Regions from separate parts of the Paenibacillus sp. KS-LC4 genome, predicted to be linked through region 1. Evidence: a T-box and tRNA genes for the amino acid it is inferred to sense, from the RefSeq annotation. Region 1 holds a T-box; the other holds one or more tRNA genes.

Region 1 (5,719 bases):
AGCCTTCCAAGTGGCCATTTATTCTCGTATTGGTCAACCTGTGGAAAGGCGTTGGCTATAGCAGCGTCGTGTATTTGGCGGCTATTATGGGAATTGACCGCTCGCTTTATGAGGCCGCGATGATTGACGGTGCAGGCAAATGGAAGCAGATTACGAATATTACGATTCCGCTGCTCGCTCCGGTCATTTCCATTATGACGCTGCTGGCTGTCGGAAAAATCTTTTATGCAGACTTTGGACTCTTTTATCAGGTGCCAAGGGATTCGGGGCTGCTGTATTCGATGACCAACGTCATTGATACGTATGTATTCCGGGGCTTGAAGGTGAACGGCGAAATCGGCATGAGCACGGCTGCCGGGCTTTATCAGTCCTTTGTCGGCTTTCTGCTTGTCATACTGTCGAACTACATCGTCAGAAGAAAAAATAAGGATAATGCCTTGTTTTAAACGAAGGAGGAGCTTGTCGTGCCCGTAAAAAAACCAAGGCGATTCGATCAAATTTCACCTGCTGCCAACTTTCTCCTGAGTCTGCTGACAGGTGTTATTGCGATGGCTTGTATCTTTCCCTTTCTATTCGTGGTCATCATTTCATTCACGAATGAAAAATCACTCGCCTCGAACGGCTACCGCATTATTCCGAAGGAATGGAGTTTGGAGGCGTACCATTATATATTTCGGACAGGCGAGGCGCTGCTGCGCTCGTATGGCGTTACGATTTTTGTAACGGTCGTCGGTACGCTATTGAGCCTTGTCATCATTACGCTTTATGCATACGCTATTTCCCAGAGAAGCTTTAAATATCGTCGTTTATTCAGCTTTTTTGCGATTTTTACGATGCTGTTCAACGGTGGCATGGTGCCTACCTTCATCGTCGTTACGCAGCTGCTGAATATGAAGGATACGATATGGGCGCTCATTATGCCGATGCTCGTCAATGCGTTTTATATTCTCATTATGCGAACGTTTTTCAGTACGATGGTGCCAACCGCCATTATTGAATCGGGAAAAATAGACGGGGCAAGCGAGCTGCAAACGTTTATTCGGCTTGTGCTGCCGCTGTCGCTTCCCGGCATTGCTACAATCGGCCTGTTTAATACGCTGGGCTATTGGAATGACTGGTTTAATGCCCTTTTGTATATTGATTCGCCCAATCTGGTGCCGCTGCAATCCATGCTGATGCGAATTGAAACGAGTATGCAGTTTATTATGCAAAATTCGACCAATGCGGCGATCAGCACCAGCATATTACAGAATATGCCGCAGGATACGTCGCGAATGGCAATGGTCGTGTTGGCGACGGGACCGATCGTGCTGGCTTATCCTTTTTTCCAGCGTTATTTCGTTCAAGGGCTGACGATTGGAGCAGTGAAGGAATAAAAGGCGGTGAAAAAAACGCAGCAATATGAAAAGGTTGAGCTGTAGAAGCGTCAGCATTCGCTTTTACTTAGGCTTGCAATGATTTTCACGTTCCGCTATACTGTCTATAATCTAATACATGTTATACGTTGATAGAGCGCAGTAGCAGCTTTGTCCCTGTTGCAGAAAGTCAGGGGTTGATGAGACCTGACACATACAAGGGCTGTGAATTACACTCTGGAGTATCTTGGGTAATGCCAAGCGGCAGGGCGAACGTTATTTCGCTTAAAAGCGGTATGATCAGTTGTTTGCAGACTGTTCGTGCAAGTTGGGTGGTACCACGGTTATTCAATCGTCCCTATGTCTCTAGTAGACAAGGGGCGATTTTTTGTTGCCCAAGGTGAAACGACCGACAGTCCTCTTGCGGCGCGGCGCGTTTCAGTCCGAGCTCATTAACGTACAACATGACCACTATTATTGAATGGAAAAGGGGTTGTTTGCTTTGAATATTATGGATGAGCTTGAATGGCGCGATGCCATTAACCAGCAGACGGATGCGGAGGGACTTCGCGAGCTGACGAATACGAAGGCTGTGTCGCTGTACTGCGGCGTTGACCCGACTGGCGACAGCATGCATATCGGCCACTTGATTCCGTTTATGATGCTGAAACGTTTTCAACTCGCGGGCCATCGTCCCGTTATTCTCATTGGCGGAGCGACCGGAACGATCGGCGATCCAAGCGGACGCCAGACCGAGCGCTCGCTGCAAACGCTGGAGCAGGTGCAGGCCAATGTTGATGCATTAAGTGCCCAGCTGAGAAAGCTTTTTATGACCGACGGCGACAATGAGGTGCGCATGGTCAACAACTACGACTGGACGCACAAAATCAATGTCATTGAATTTTTGCGCGACTTCGGTAAAAACTTCAGCATCAATACGATGCTGGCGAAGGACGTCGTATCGAGCAGACTCGATAGCGGCATTTCGTTCACCGAGTTTTCGTACCAAATTTTGCAGTCGCTCGACTACCTGCACCTGTTCCAGAACGAGGATGTGCAGCTGCAAATCGGCGGCTCCGATCAATGGGGCAACATTACGAGCGGCCTTGATCTGATTCGGAAAAAGGAAGGCGCGGAGGCGAAAGCGTTCGGCCTGACGATTCCGCTCATGCTGAAAGCCGACGGCACGAAATTCGGCAAAACGGCGGGCGGCGCGATTTGGCTTGATCCAAGCAAAACGACGCCATTCGAGTTTTACCAGTTCTGGGCGAATACCGATGACCGCGATGTCGTGAAATACTTGAAATTTTTCACATTCCTGAGCAAAGCGGAAATTGAAGCGCTTGAGGAGAAGGTGCAGACCGAGCCTCATAAACGTGAAGCGCAGAAGGCTCTGGCAGAGGAAATGACGAAATTTGTGCATAGCGAAGAGCTGCTGGAGCAGGCGAAGCGCATTACAGCGGCATTGTTCAGCGGCGACATTCGCTCGCTGACAGCGGACGAAATTGAGCAGGGCTTTAAAGAAATGCCGACCTTCACAGCGGACAGAGAGCCGAAAAACATCGTCGACTGGCTCGTCGAGCTCGGCATTGAGCCTTCCAAGCGTCAGGCGCGCGAGGATATTACGAAGGGTGCCATCTCCATGAACGGCGAGAAGGTGACGGAGCTCGAATTTACCGTTACAGCGGAGCATGCCATTGGCGGACGGTTCATCATTATCCGTAAAGGCAAAAAAAACTACAGCCTGGTAAAATTGGGCTAGAGCATTTAGCGTGAAGCAAGCAGCAAGCAGCATGACTTCTTTTGCGGACTGACGATCCGCTATTTTAAGCATATTGTTGATTTCGACGGTTGAGCGGACAGGAAAGCCGCTATCCATGCGATTTTTGTGCAAAAATGGGGCATTCGCAGCCAATAGCTGCTTCTGAGTCCGCGAAACTTTCCATCGAGCGTTGATTGCAGAGAATAGCGGCGTTTCAGTCCGCGAAAAGTTCGAATAGAGGCCGTTGCCCAGCTAAACAGAGTCGGTGTAAAAATAGCCAAACAGCATAAGGAAGCTGTTTGGCTATTTTTTTAACTATTTAATAGGAGTTCCATGCTGGAAGGCATTGGCCGCCAAGCTGGGCCTGCGATTATCCTCTTTACCCAAAAAGCTGCGCAAATCCTTGCCTGCCAGCGGCTCGTCGGCAAATCTCGGTATGATATGCAAATGAGAATGAAACAGATGCTGTCCTGCTGCGCCTTGCGTATTCCACTGCAAATTATAGCCATCTGGCTGATGCAGCTCATCTAAATGCGCCTTCACCTTATGTACAAGCTGATAAGTATCGGCCCACTCCTGCTCCGTCAGCTCAAAAACATTTTCACGGTGCTGCCGCGGTACAATCAAACCGGAGCCAATTAAAATGTCCTGAGGCATTTGGTAAAAGATGCAGCTTTCATTGCTTAATATAGCTCGCTGCCGCGCCTCTAGCTCTGGCCTGCAAAATACGCATGAATCGTGATTCATCAATGGAATCGCTCCTTTGGAGGATAGAATGATAAGGCGATGGCTGATCGTGCGAACAGCTCTATTTTACCAAAAGCTAGCCTATCTAGGTAATGAAATTGAAAGCTATAGGAGTTGTGATAGGCGGTAATAGATTTCAATATCTTGCTCTTTCATTCTCTTAGCCTCACAACTTTGGCCACTTGAGGTATAGTAAGGATAAGACGAGATGAATGGAATAGCGGGGGATAGAAATGGCACAAACGATACGGGAAGAGCTGTTATTGCGGGCAGAGGCAGACTATCAAAAGTTTGCTGCGTCATTGATACCGAATATTAGCAATGTAATGGGTGTTCGGCTGCCGGCGCTGCGTAAGCTTGCGGCAGAAATTGCGAAGGGGGACTGGCGCTCCTATTTGGCGGAGGCGGACGATGAATTTTTCGAGGAAGTCATGCTGCAAGGCATGGTTATTGGCCTCGTGAAGACGGATATGGAGGAGCTTCAGCGCTATATCGCCGATTTTGTGCCGAAAATTGATAATTGGTCGGTCTGCGATAGCTTTTGTGCGGGGCTGAAGGTGACCAAAAAACATTCGCAGGAAATATGGGATTTTATTCAGCCGTATTTTGCATCGGAGCAGGAATATGATTTGCGTTTTGCCGCGGTTATGCTGCTTCATTTTTATGTGAATGAGGAATATATTGAGCGGGTGCTTCAGCGGCTTGATCAGATTGATCATCCTGCCTATTATGTGAAAATGGCGGTGGCATGGGCGGTATCCATCTGCTACATCAAGCAACCGGAACCGACGATGGTCTATTTGAAAAATAATGCGCTCGATACGTTCACGTATAACAAAGCGCTGCAAAAAATAACCGAATCGTACCGCATCGATCCGGATACGAAAGCGATGATCCGCAGCATGAAGCGGAAAGTTGTGAAAAGCTAATCAGGCAAGGCTGATTGAAGCAGAATAAGTATAGCAGATGGCAAACAGCGCATGCCTATGTTGTGGAAAGCTGGAGGGGGCACGATGAAAAATGAGCTTTTATACAAGCAGCCGAAGACGCTGCTTAATAAAGGGACCGGCTTTCTGTCAGGCTACAGTCATTCGCTGAATCCTTATACGGGCTGCGCTTTTGCTTGCTCCTATTGCTATGTGCGCGGCATGCCGGTGTCCATCTTTCGTGGACAGGAGTGGGGAAGCTGGGTTGATGTCAAGCTTGGCGCCGCCGAGCTGCTTAAGAAGGAGCTGCGGAAAGCGAAGGCGAAGGGGCCTGTGACGATTTTTATGTCCTCCAGCACGGACCCGTATCAGCCAGCCGAATATAAGGAGCAGGTGACGCGCTCCTTGCTGGAGGCAATGGCGGAGGAGCCGCCGGATTTTTTGCTTGTTCAGACGAGAAGCCCCTTGGTTACTCGCGATATCGACTTGCTGCTGCGGCTGGGAAGCCGGGTGCGGGTCAGTATGACGGTGGAGACGGATTTGGAGGCAATCCGCAAGCATTTTTCACCGATGGCTCCGCCCATTCAAGCTCGATTGAAAGCTTTGCGGTTACTGAAAGTAGCGGGAGTGCCGACGCAGGCGGCGGTTGCGCCATTGCTGCCGAGCAGCGAGACGTTTGCGGGCAAGCTTGCCATGCTCGTGAATCGGGTGTGCATAGACGATTATTTTATGGGGGATGGAAGCGGCGGTAAACGGACTAAGCGACTTGGGCTGGAGGCACTATATGCGCAGCTAGGAGCTGAGAAATGGTATGAGCCTTCGGCTTACGAGATGGTTTATCGGCAGTTCCGTGAGGTTTTTGCGGAGGAGCAGCTGTTTATAAGTCAGGCGGGGTTTGAGCCTTGAGCGGACGACTAGATTTTTATAGG
Region 2 (5,719 bases), 1.8 Mb from region 1:
TGAAACCGTGCGCTTACAAAAAGTCAGAGCCCGATCTATGGGTGATGGCGTGCCTTTTGTAGAATGAACCGGCGAGTTACGTTCACGTGCAAGGTTAAGTCGGGAAGACGGAGCCGCAGCGAAAGCGAGTCTGAATAGGGCGAATAAGTACGTGGTCGTAGACCCGAAACCGTGTGATCTACCCCTGTCCAGGGTGAAGGTGCGGTAACACGCACTGGAGGCCCGAACCCACGCACGTTGAAAAGTGCGGGGATGAGGTGGGGGTAGCGGAGAAATTCCAATCGAACTCGGAGATAGCTGGTTCTCCCCGAAATAGCTTTAGGGCTAGCCTCGAGGTATGAACGTCGTGGAGGTAGAGCACTGATTGGGTGCGGGGCCCGCCAAGGGTTACCAAGTCTAGTCAAACTCCGAATGCCATAGACGTGCTTCTCGGGAGTCAGACAGTGAGTGCTAAGATCCATTGTCAAGAGGGAAACAGCCCAGATCATCAGCTAAGGTCCCCAAGTGTGTGTTAAGTGGGAAAGGATGTGGAGTTGCAAAGACAACCAGGATGTTGGCTTAGAAGCAGCCACCATTTAAAGAGTGCGTAATAGCTCACTGGTCGAGTGACTCTGCGCCGAAAATGTAACGGGGCTAAACACACCACCGAAGCTATGACATGTACCGAATGGTACTTGGGTAGGGGAGCGTTGAATATAGGTTGAAGGTATACCGTAAGGAGTGCTGGACTGTATTCAAGTGAGAATGCCGGTATGAGTAACGAAAAGACAAGTGAGAATCTTGTCCGCCGAAAGCCTAAGGGTTCCTGAGGAAGGCTCGTCCACTCAGGGTAAGTCGGGACCTAACGCGAGGCCGAAAGGCGTAGTGGAAGGACAACAGGTTCAAATTCCTGTACCACCGTAAACCGTTATGAGCAATGGGATGACGCAGAAGGGCAGTGACGCGGACTGATGGAATAGTCCGTCCAAGCAGTGAGGCTGATGAGTAGGCAAATCCGCTCATCATAAGGCTGGGCTGTGATGGGGAGCGAAAATTACAGTAGCGAAGGTCATGCACTCCGGCTGCCGAGAAAAGTCTCTAGCCAGGTGAAGGTGCCCGTACCGCAAACCGACACAGGTAGGCGAGCAGAGCATGCTAAGGCGCGCGGAAGAACTCTCGTTAAGGAACTCGGCAAAATGACCCCGTAACTTCGGGAGAAGGGGTACCTCGGTAGGGTGAATAGCCCGAGGGGGTCGCAGTGAAAAGGCCCAAGCGACTGTTTAGCAAAAACACAGGTCTGTGCGAAGCCGTAAGGCGAAGTATACGGGCTGACGCCTGCCCGGTGCTGGAAGGTTAAGGGGAGCGGTTAGGAGCAATCCGAAGCTGTGAACCGAAGCCCCAGTAAACGGCGGCCGTAACTATAACGGTCCTAAGGTAGCGAAATTCCTTGTCAGGTAAATTCTGACCCGCACGAATGGCGTAACGACTTGGGCGCTGTCTCAACGAGAGATCCGGTGAAATTTTAATACCTGTGAAGATGCAGGTTACCCGCGACAAGACGGAAAGACCCCATGGAGCTTTACTGTAACTTGATATTGAACTTTGGTACGATCTGTACAGGATAGGTGGGAGCCTAAGAAGCATGAGCGCCAGCTTGTGTGGAGGCGACGTTGGGATACCACCCTGATCGTATCGGAGTTCTAACCTAGGACCGTGAAACCGGTTCGGGGACCGTGTCAGGTGGACAGTTTGACTGGGGCGGTCGCCTCCTAAAATGTAACGGAGGCGCCCAAAGGTTCCCTCAGAATGGTTGGAAATCATTCGGAGAGTGCAAAGGCATAAGGGAGCTTGACTGCGAGACCAACAAGTCGAGCAGGGACGAAAGTCGGGCTTAGTGATCCGGTGGTACCGAATGGAAGGGCCATCGCTCAACGGATAAAAGCTACCCTGGGGATAACAGGCTTATCTCCCCCAAGAGTCCACATCGACGGGGAGGTTTGGCACCTCGATGTCGGCTCATCGCATCCTGGGGCTGAAGTAGGTCCCAAGGGTTGGGCTGTTCGCCCATTAAAGCGGTACGCGAGCTGGGTTCAGAACGTCGTGAGACAGTTCGGTCCCTATCTGTCGCGGGCGCAGGAAATTTGAGAGGAGCTGTCCTTAGTACGAGAGGACCGGGATGGACGTACCGCTGGTGTACCAGTTGTTCCGCCAGGAGCACCGCTGGGTAGCCAAGTACGGACGGGATAAGCGCTGAAAGCATCTAAGCGCGAAGCCCCCCTCAAGATGAGATTTCCCAATTTAGTAAGACCCCTTGAAGACGACGAGGTTGATAGGTTCGGGGTGGAAGCGCAGCAATGCGTGCAGCTGACGAATACTAATCGGTCGAGGGCTTATCCTAATAAATACGCTAAAGTTTCAGAGCTTGTCTTTCGCATCCAGTTTTCAATGTGTAAATCACGTTGATATTGCAGTACAGCCCGAGGTCTGCAATGTAAGTAATCGGGAAAATGTGGCGGTGTAGCTCAGCTGGCTAGAGCGTACGGTTCATACCCGTGAGGTCGGGGGTTCGATCCCCTTCGCCGCTACCATATTTTCGGAGGCTTAGCTCAGCTGGGAGAGCATCTGCCTTACAAGCAGAGGGTCGGGGGTTCGATCCCCTCAGCCTCCACCATATATGTTTGACAATGACGCGGGGTGGAGCAGCCCGGTAGCTCGTCGGGCTCATAACCCGAAGGCCGCAGGTTCAAATCCTGCCCCCGCAACCAATTTTAAGCAATCATTTATGGAGCTGTGGTGTAGAGGCCTAACATGCCTGCCTGTCACGCAGGAGACCGCGAGTTCGAATCTCGTCAGCTCCGCCATTTTATTTTCGTTATAAGGCTCGGTAGCTCAGTCGGTAGAGCAGAGGACTGAAAATCCTCGTGTCGGCGGTTCGATTCCGTCCCGAGCCACCATTTTTATGGAGGGCTAGCGAAGTGGCTAAACGCGGCAGACTGTAAATCTGTTCCTTCGGGTTCGGTGGTTCGAATCCATCGCCCTCCACCATTTCTTTCACATCGAGAGTCATTAGCTCAGCTGGTAGAGCACCTGACTTTTAATCAGGGTGTCGTAGGTTCGAATCCTACATGACTCACCATTTTTAAAAAGCTGATTTGCAGAAAATAATCTGCGAATTTTTTTATTTATATGCAATTTCAAAAGCTCGGTATTGGTGTTATCACTAATACCGAGCTTTTTTTGTGTATTTTTATTAGGAGCGAAGCTTTAACTCTGCTAGTAGTTCAGTTAAGGAAGCGTCAAGACGAAGCTTTAATTCGTCACTTAGCTCATATCCGGCTGCCCCACCATCCAATTGTACGCGAGAAATTTGAGAGTCTACCGCATAGACGCCGCTGGAAAAATGCTTAGCACCCATGGAAGCAAGTACAGGCTTCAGGGAGTAATCAATAGACAGCAGGTGGGCCAGAGAGCCCCCAATGAAAAAAGGCGTAATGATTTTTTCTTCCAAACCCTTTTGAGGCAATAGATCGAGGAATGTTTTAAGAACACCAGTGAAAGAGGCTTTGTAGACTGGACTTGCGATAATAACGGCTCTAGCGCCTTCTACTAACGCTGTTGCTTCTACAATAGCAGGGCTGTCGAAACGGGCGTTAATGAGATCTTCCGCTGGTAAAGAAGCAACGGTAATATGGCGGAGTGTTACATTTTGGCTAATGAGCTGCTGCTCAATATATTGAGTAATGCCGGTTAGACGGGAACCAGGATTCGGGCTGCCCGATATGATGACAATCGTTGACATAATTATCGCTCCTCAAATCAATTACTTTTATTATTCCGATAAATTAACTTTTTTTTATCATAACACTTCAATCTTTTCGACGTCAATGACATTTATAGTAGGTGTTCATGATTATTAGCTCATTAGGGAATAATAGGCGGAAACAAGCTGATTAGCGATGCAAAGGGGTCCGTCTATGATGATATATGGGTTGGCGGCTTTTATAAGTTTGGCTATTGTGAGTGCAATGGTTCCGATTGTGAGAAGGTTCGCTTTGCAGCATGGGATTATGGATCGGCCGAATTCACGGAAAATTCATCGGCAGCCCATTCCCTTGCTCGGAGGGATTGCGATTTATGTGGCATGCACCGTTACGATTATTGCTTTTCAGGGAATGACATCGTTAAGCTGGACGATTGCAGTTGGTGGTGCGGTGCTTGTCACCGTTGGATTATTAGATGATAAAGCGAAGGCGGATGGAAAGGATTTCCCTGTCTGGCCTAGAGTGCTCGTTTATGGCGCAGTGTCCACGCTCCCCCTCTGGTTCCATATTCAAATAACAGGGGTGACGAACCCTGCTTCGGGCCTGTTCTTTTTTCTCCCACACTGGGTAGCCTGGCTTGGGACGTCAATCTGGATATTCGCGCTTATCAACATGATTAATTTCATGGATGGAGTGGATGGATTGGCATCCGGAGTATGTGTTTTATCAGCGGTCACGCTGTTTATTACTGCCTTGCTCAAAGGGCAGGCTGAAACGGCGATTTTAGCTGCTATTGTTGGAGGGGCGTGCTTGGGCTTTCTTTTGTTCAATTTTTATCCGGCCAGAATTTTCATGGGGGATGCAGGAGCTACGTTTCTTGGTTATACGCTCGCCGTTGTGGCCGTGGACGGAGCTTTCAAGAAAGCAACCTTCATTACAGTGCTTGTGCCGCTGCTTGCGCTAGGGTTGCCCATTATGGATACTTCCATCGTCATGCTGCGGCGGCTCGCTCGTGGCAAAGGACTGCATCATGCGGACAAGCTGCATACCCACCATGCGCTGATGAAGTGGGGATTGAACCAGGTGCAAACCGTATCCTTTCTATATTTAATTGCTGCATTGTTCTCTATGCTGTCGATCATTCTTTTACTGGTCATGGGCTGAATTACCTGTCCCAATATGTTACAATGACGAGAAAAAGCGTTCATTCGTGAGGCTTGCGATAGGAGATAGCAGAAAATGAGCACGACAGAATGGTTGAAACCGCTGGAGCGCATTTTGGACTGTCCAGTTCGTCTAGTAAAAATACAATTGTCCGAGTGGAATGATATAGCAGATAAAGATCACTATCTACAGGCAGAGGAGCCAGGACGCGCCCCAGTCTTGCAAGGACAACGTGTCCAGCGCAAGGATAAAATGTGGGTGGCTATTCGAGCAGTAGAGCATGAAGTCGAGGCTTTAGAAATAGAGGGCAGTCGCTTTGAGGCGAGCACGCTGGATTTACTAAGCTTTATGCTGCGTTGGAATGAAGCGATGCCGGCGCATGCTAAGGCTGCTGGCAAGCTTACGGAAAGCGAGAAGACTGCCCGCAGTATTGGCGAGTGGATTCAGGAGCAGTTCGAATCAGGAGAGCCGGGGCAATCAATGCCGGATCACTTGACAGCGGGAGGCAAGCTGTTTGCCGATATGATTCCTTTTTTACTAGTAACGGAATATTCGAATACGAAGCAAGCGGCATATGTGGAGCTGGAGAAGCTGCTGCGTTCCTTTCTCGCAGAGGAAATTTTATTAATACCGCTGCGGGAGCAGGAATGGCTCATTTGGGGCCCTGTTTCGTTGCTTAAGGAAGCGGATTCGGAGTTGTTTGATGATGACGATGAAGAATCGGTGGAGGATAACCTGGCTTCTATTTGTCTTGGGCTGCATGAGATGCTTGCCAGCGAGTGGATCGGTGAATGCCATCTGGCGGTCTCGCATCC

What was found. A T-box is a leader RNA that pairs with one kind of tRNA and senses whether it is charged. The one in region 1 lies ahead of tyrS (tyrosine--tRNA ligase), so its partner is inferred to be a tRNA-Tyr.
Region 2: it encodes a tRNA-Tyr, which carries the amino acid that the T-box ahead of tyrS (tyrosine--tRNA ligase) is inferred to sense. The anticodon was not compared.

What each region holds. Positions count from the first base shown of each region.
Region 1 covers NZ_CP145905.1:2,103,234-2,108,952, forward strand. The annotation lists gene V5J77_RS08995 (ABC transporter permease subunit) at 1-446, shown strand, start outside; gene V5J77_RS09000 (carbohydrate ABC transporter permease) at 465-1,376, shown strand; T-box leader at 1,496-1,718, shown strand; gene tyrS (tyrosine--tRNA ligase) at 1,858-3,117, shown strand; gene V5J77_RS09010 (HIT domain-containing protein) at 3,433-3,864, opposite strand; gene V5J77_RS09015 (DNA alkylation repair protein) at 4,098-4,793, shown strand; gene V5J77_RS09020 (radical SAM protein) at 4,878-5,696, shown strand.
Region 2 covers NZ_CP145905.1:317,803-323,521, forward strand. The annotation lists rRNA gene V5J77_RS01405 (23S ribosomal RNA) at 1-2,377, shown strand, start outside; tRNA gene V5J77_RS01410 (tRNA-Met) at 2,491-2,567, shown strand; tRNA gene V5J77_RS01415 (tRNA-Val) at 2,575-2,650, shown strand; tRNA gene V5J77_RS01420 (tRNA-Met) at 2,668-2,744, shown strand; tRNA gene V5J77_RS01425 (tRNA-Asp) at 2,764-2,840, shown strand; tRNA gene V5J77_RS01430 (tRNA-Phe) at 2,858-2,933, shown strand; tRNA gene V5J77_RS01435 (tRNA-Tyr) at 2,941-3,024, shown strand; tRNA gene V5J77_RS01440 (tRNA-Lys) at 3,040-3,115, shown strand; gene ssuE (NADPH-dependent FMN reductase) at 3,230-3,778, opposite strand; gene V5J77_RS01450 (MraY family glycosyltransferase) at 3,954-4,904, shown strand; gene V5J77_RS01455 (helix-turn-helix domain-containing protein) at 4,980-5,719, shown strand, end outside.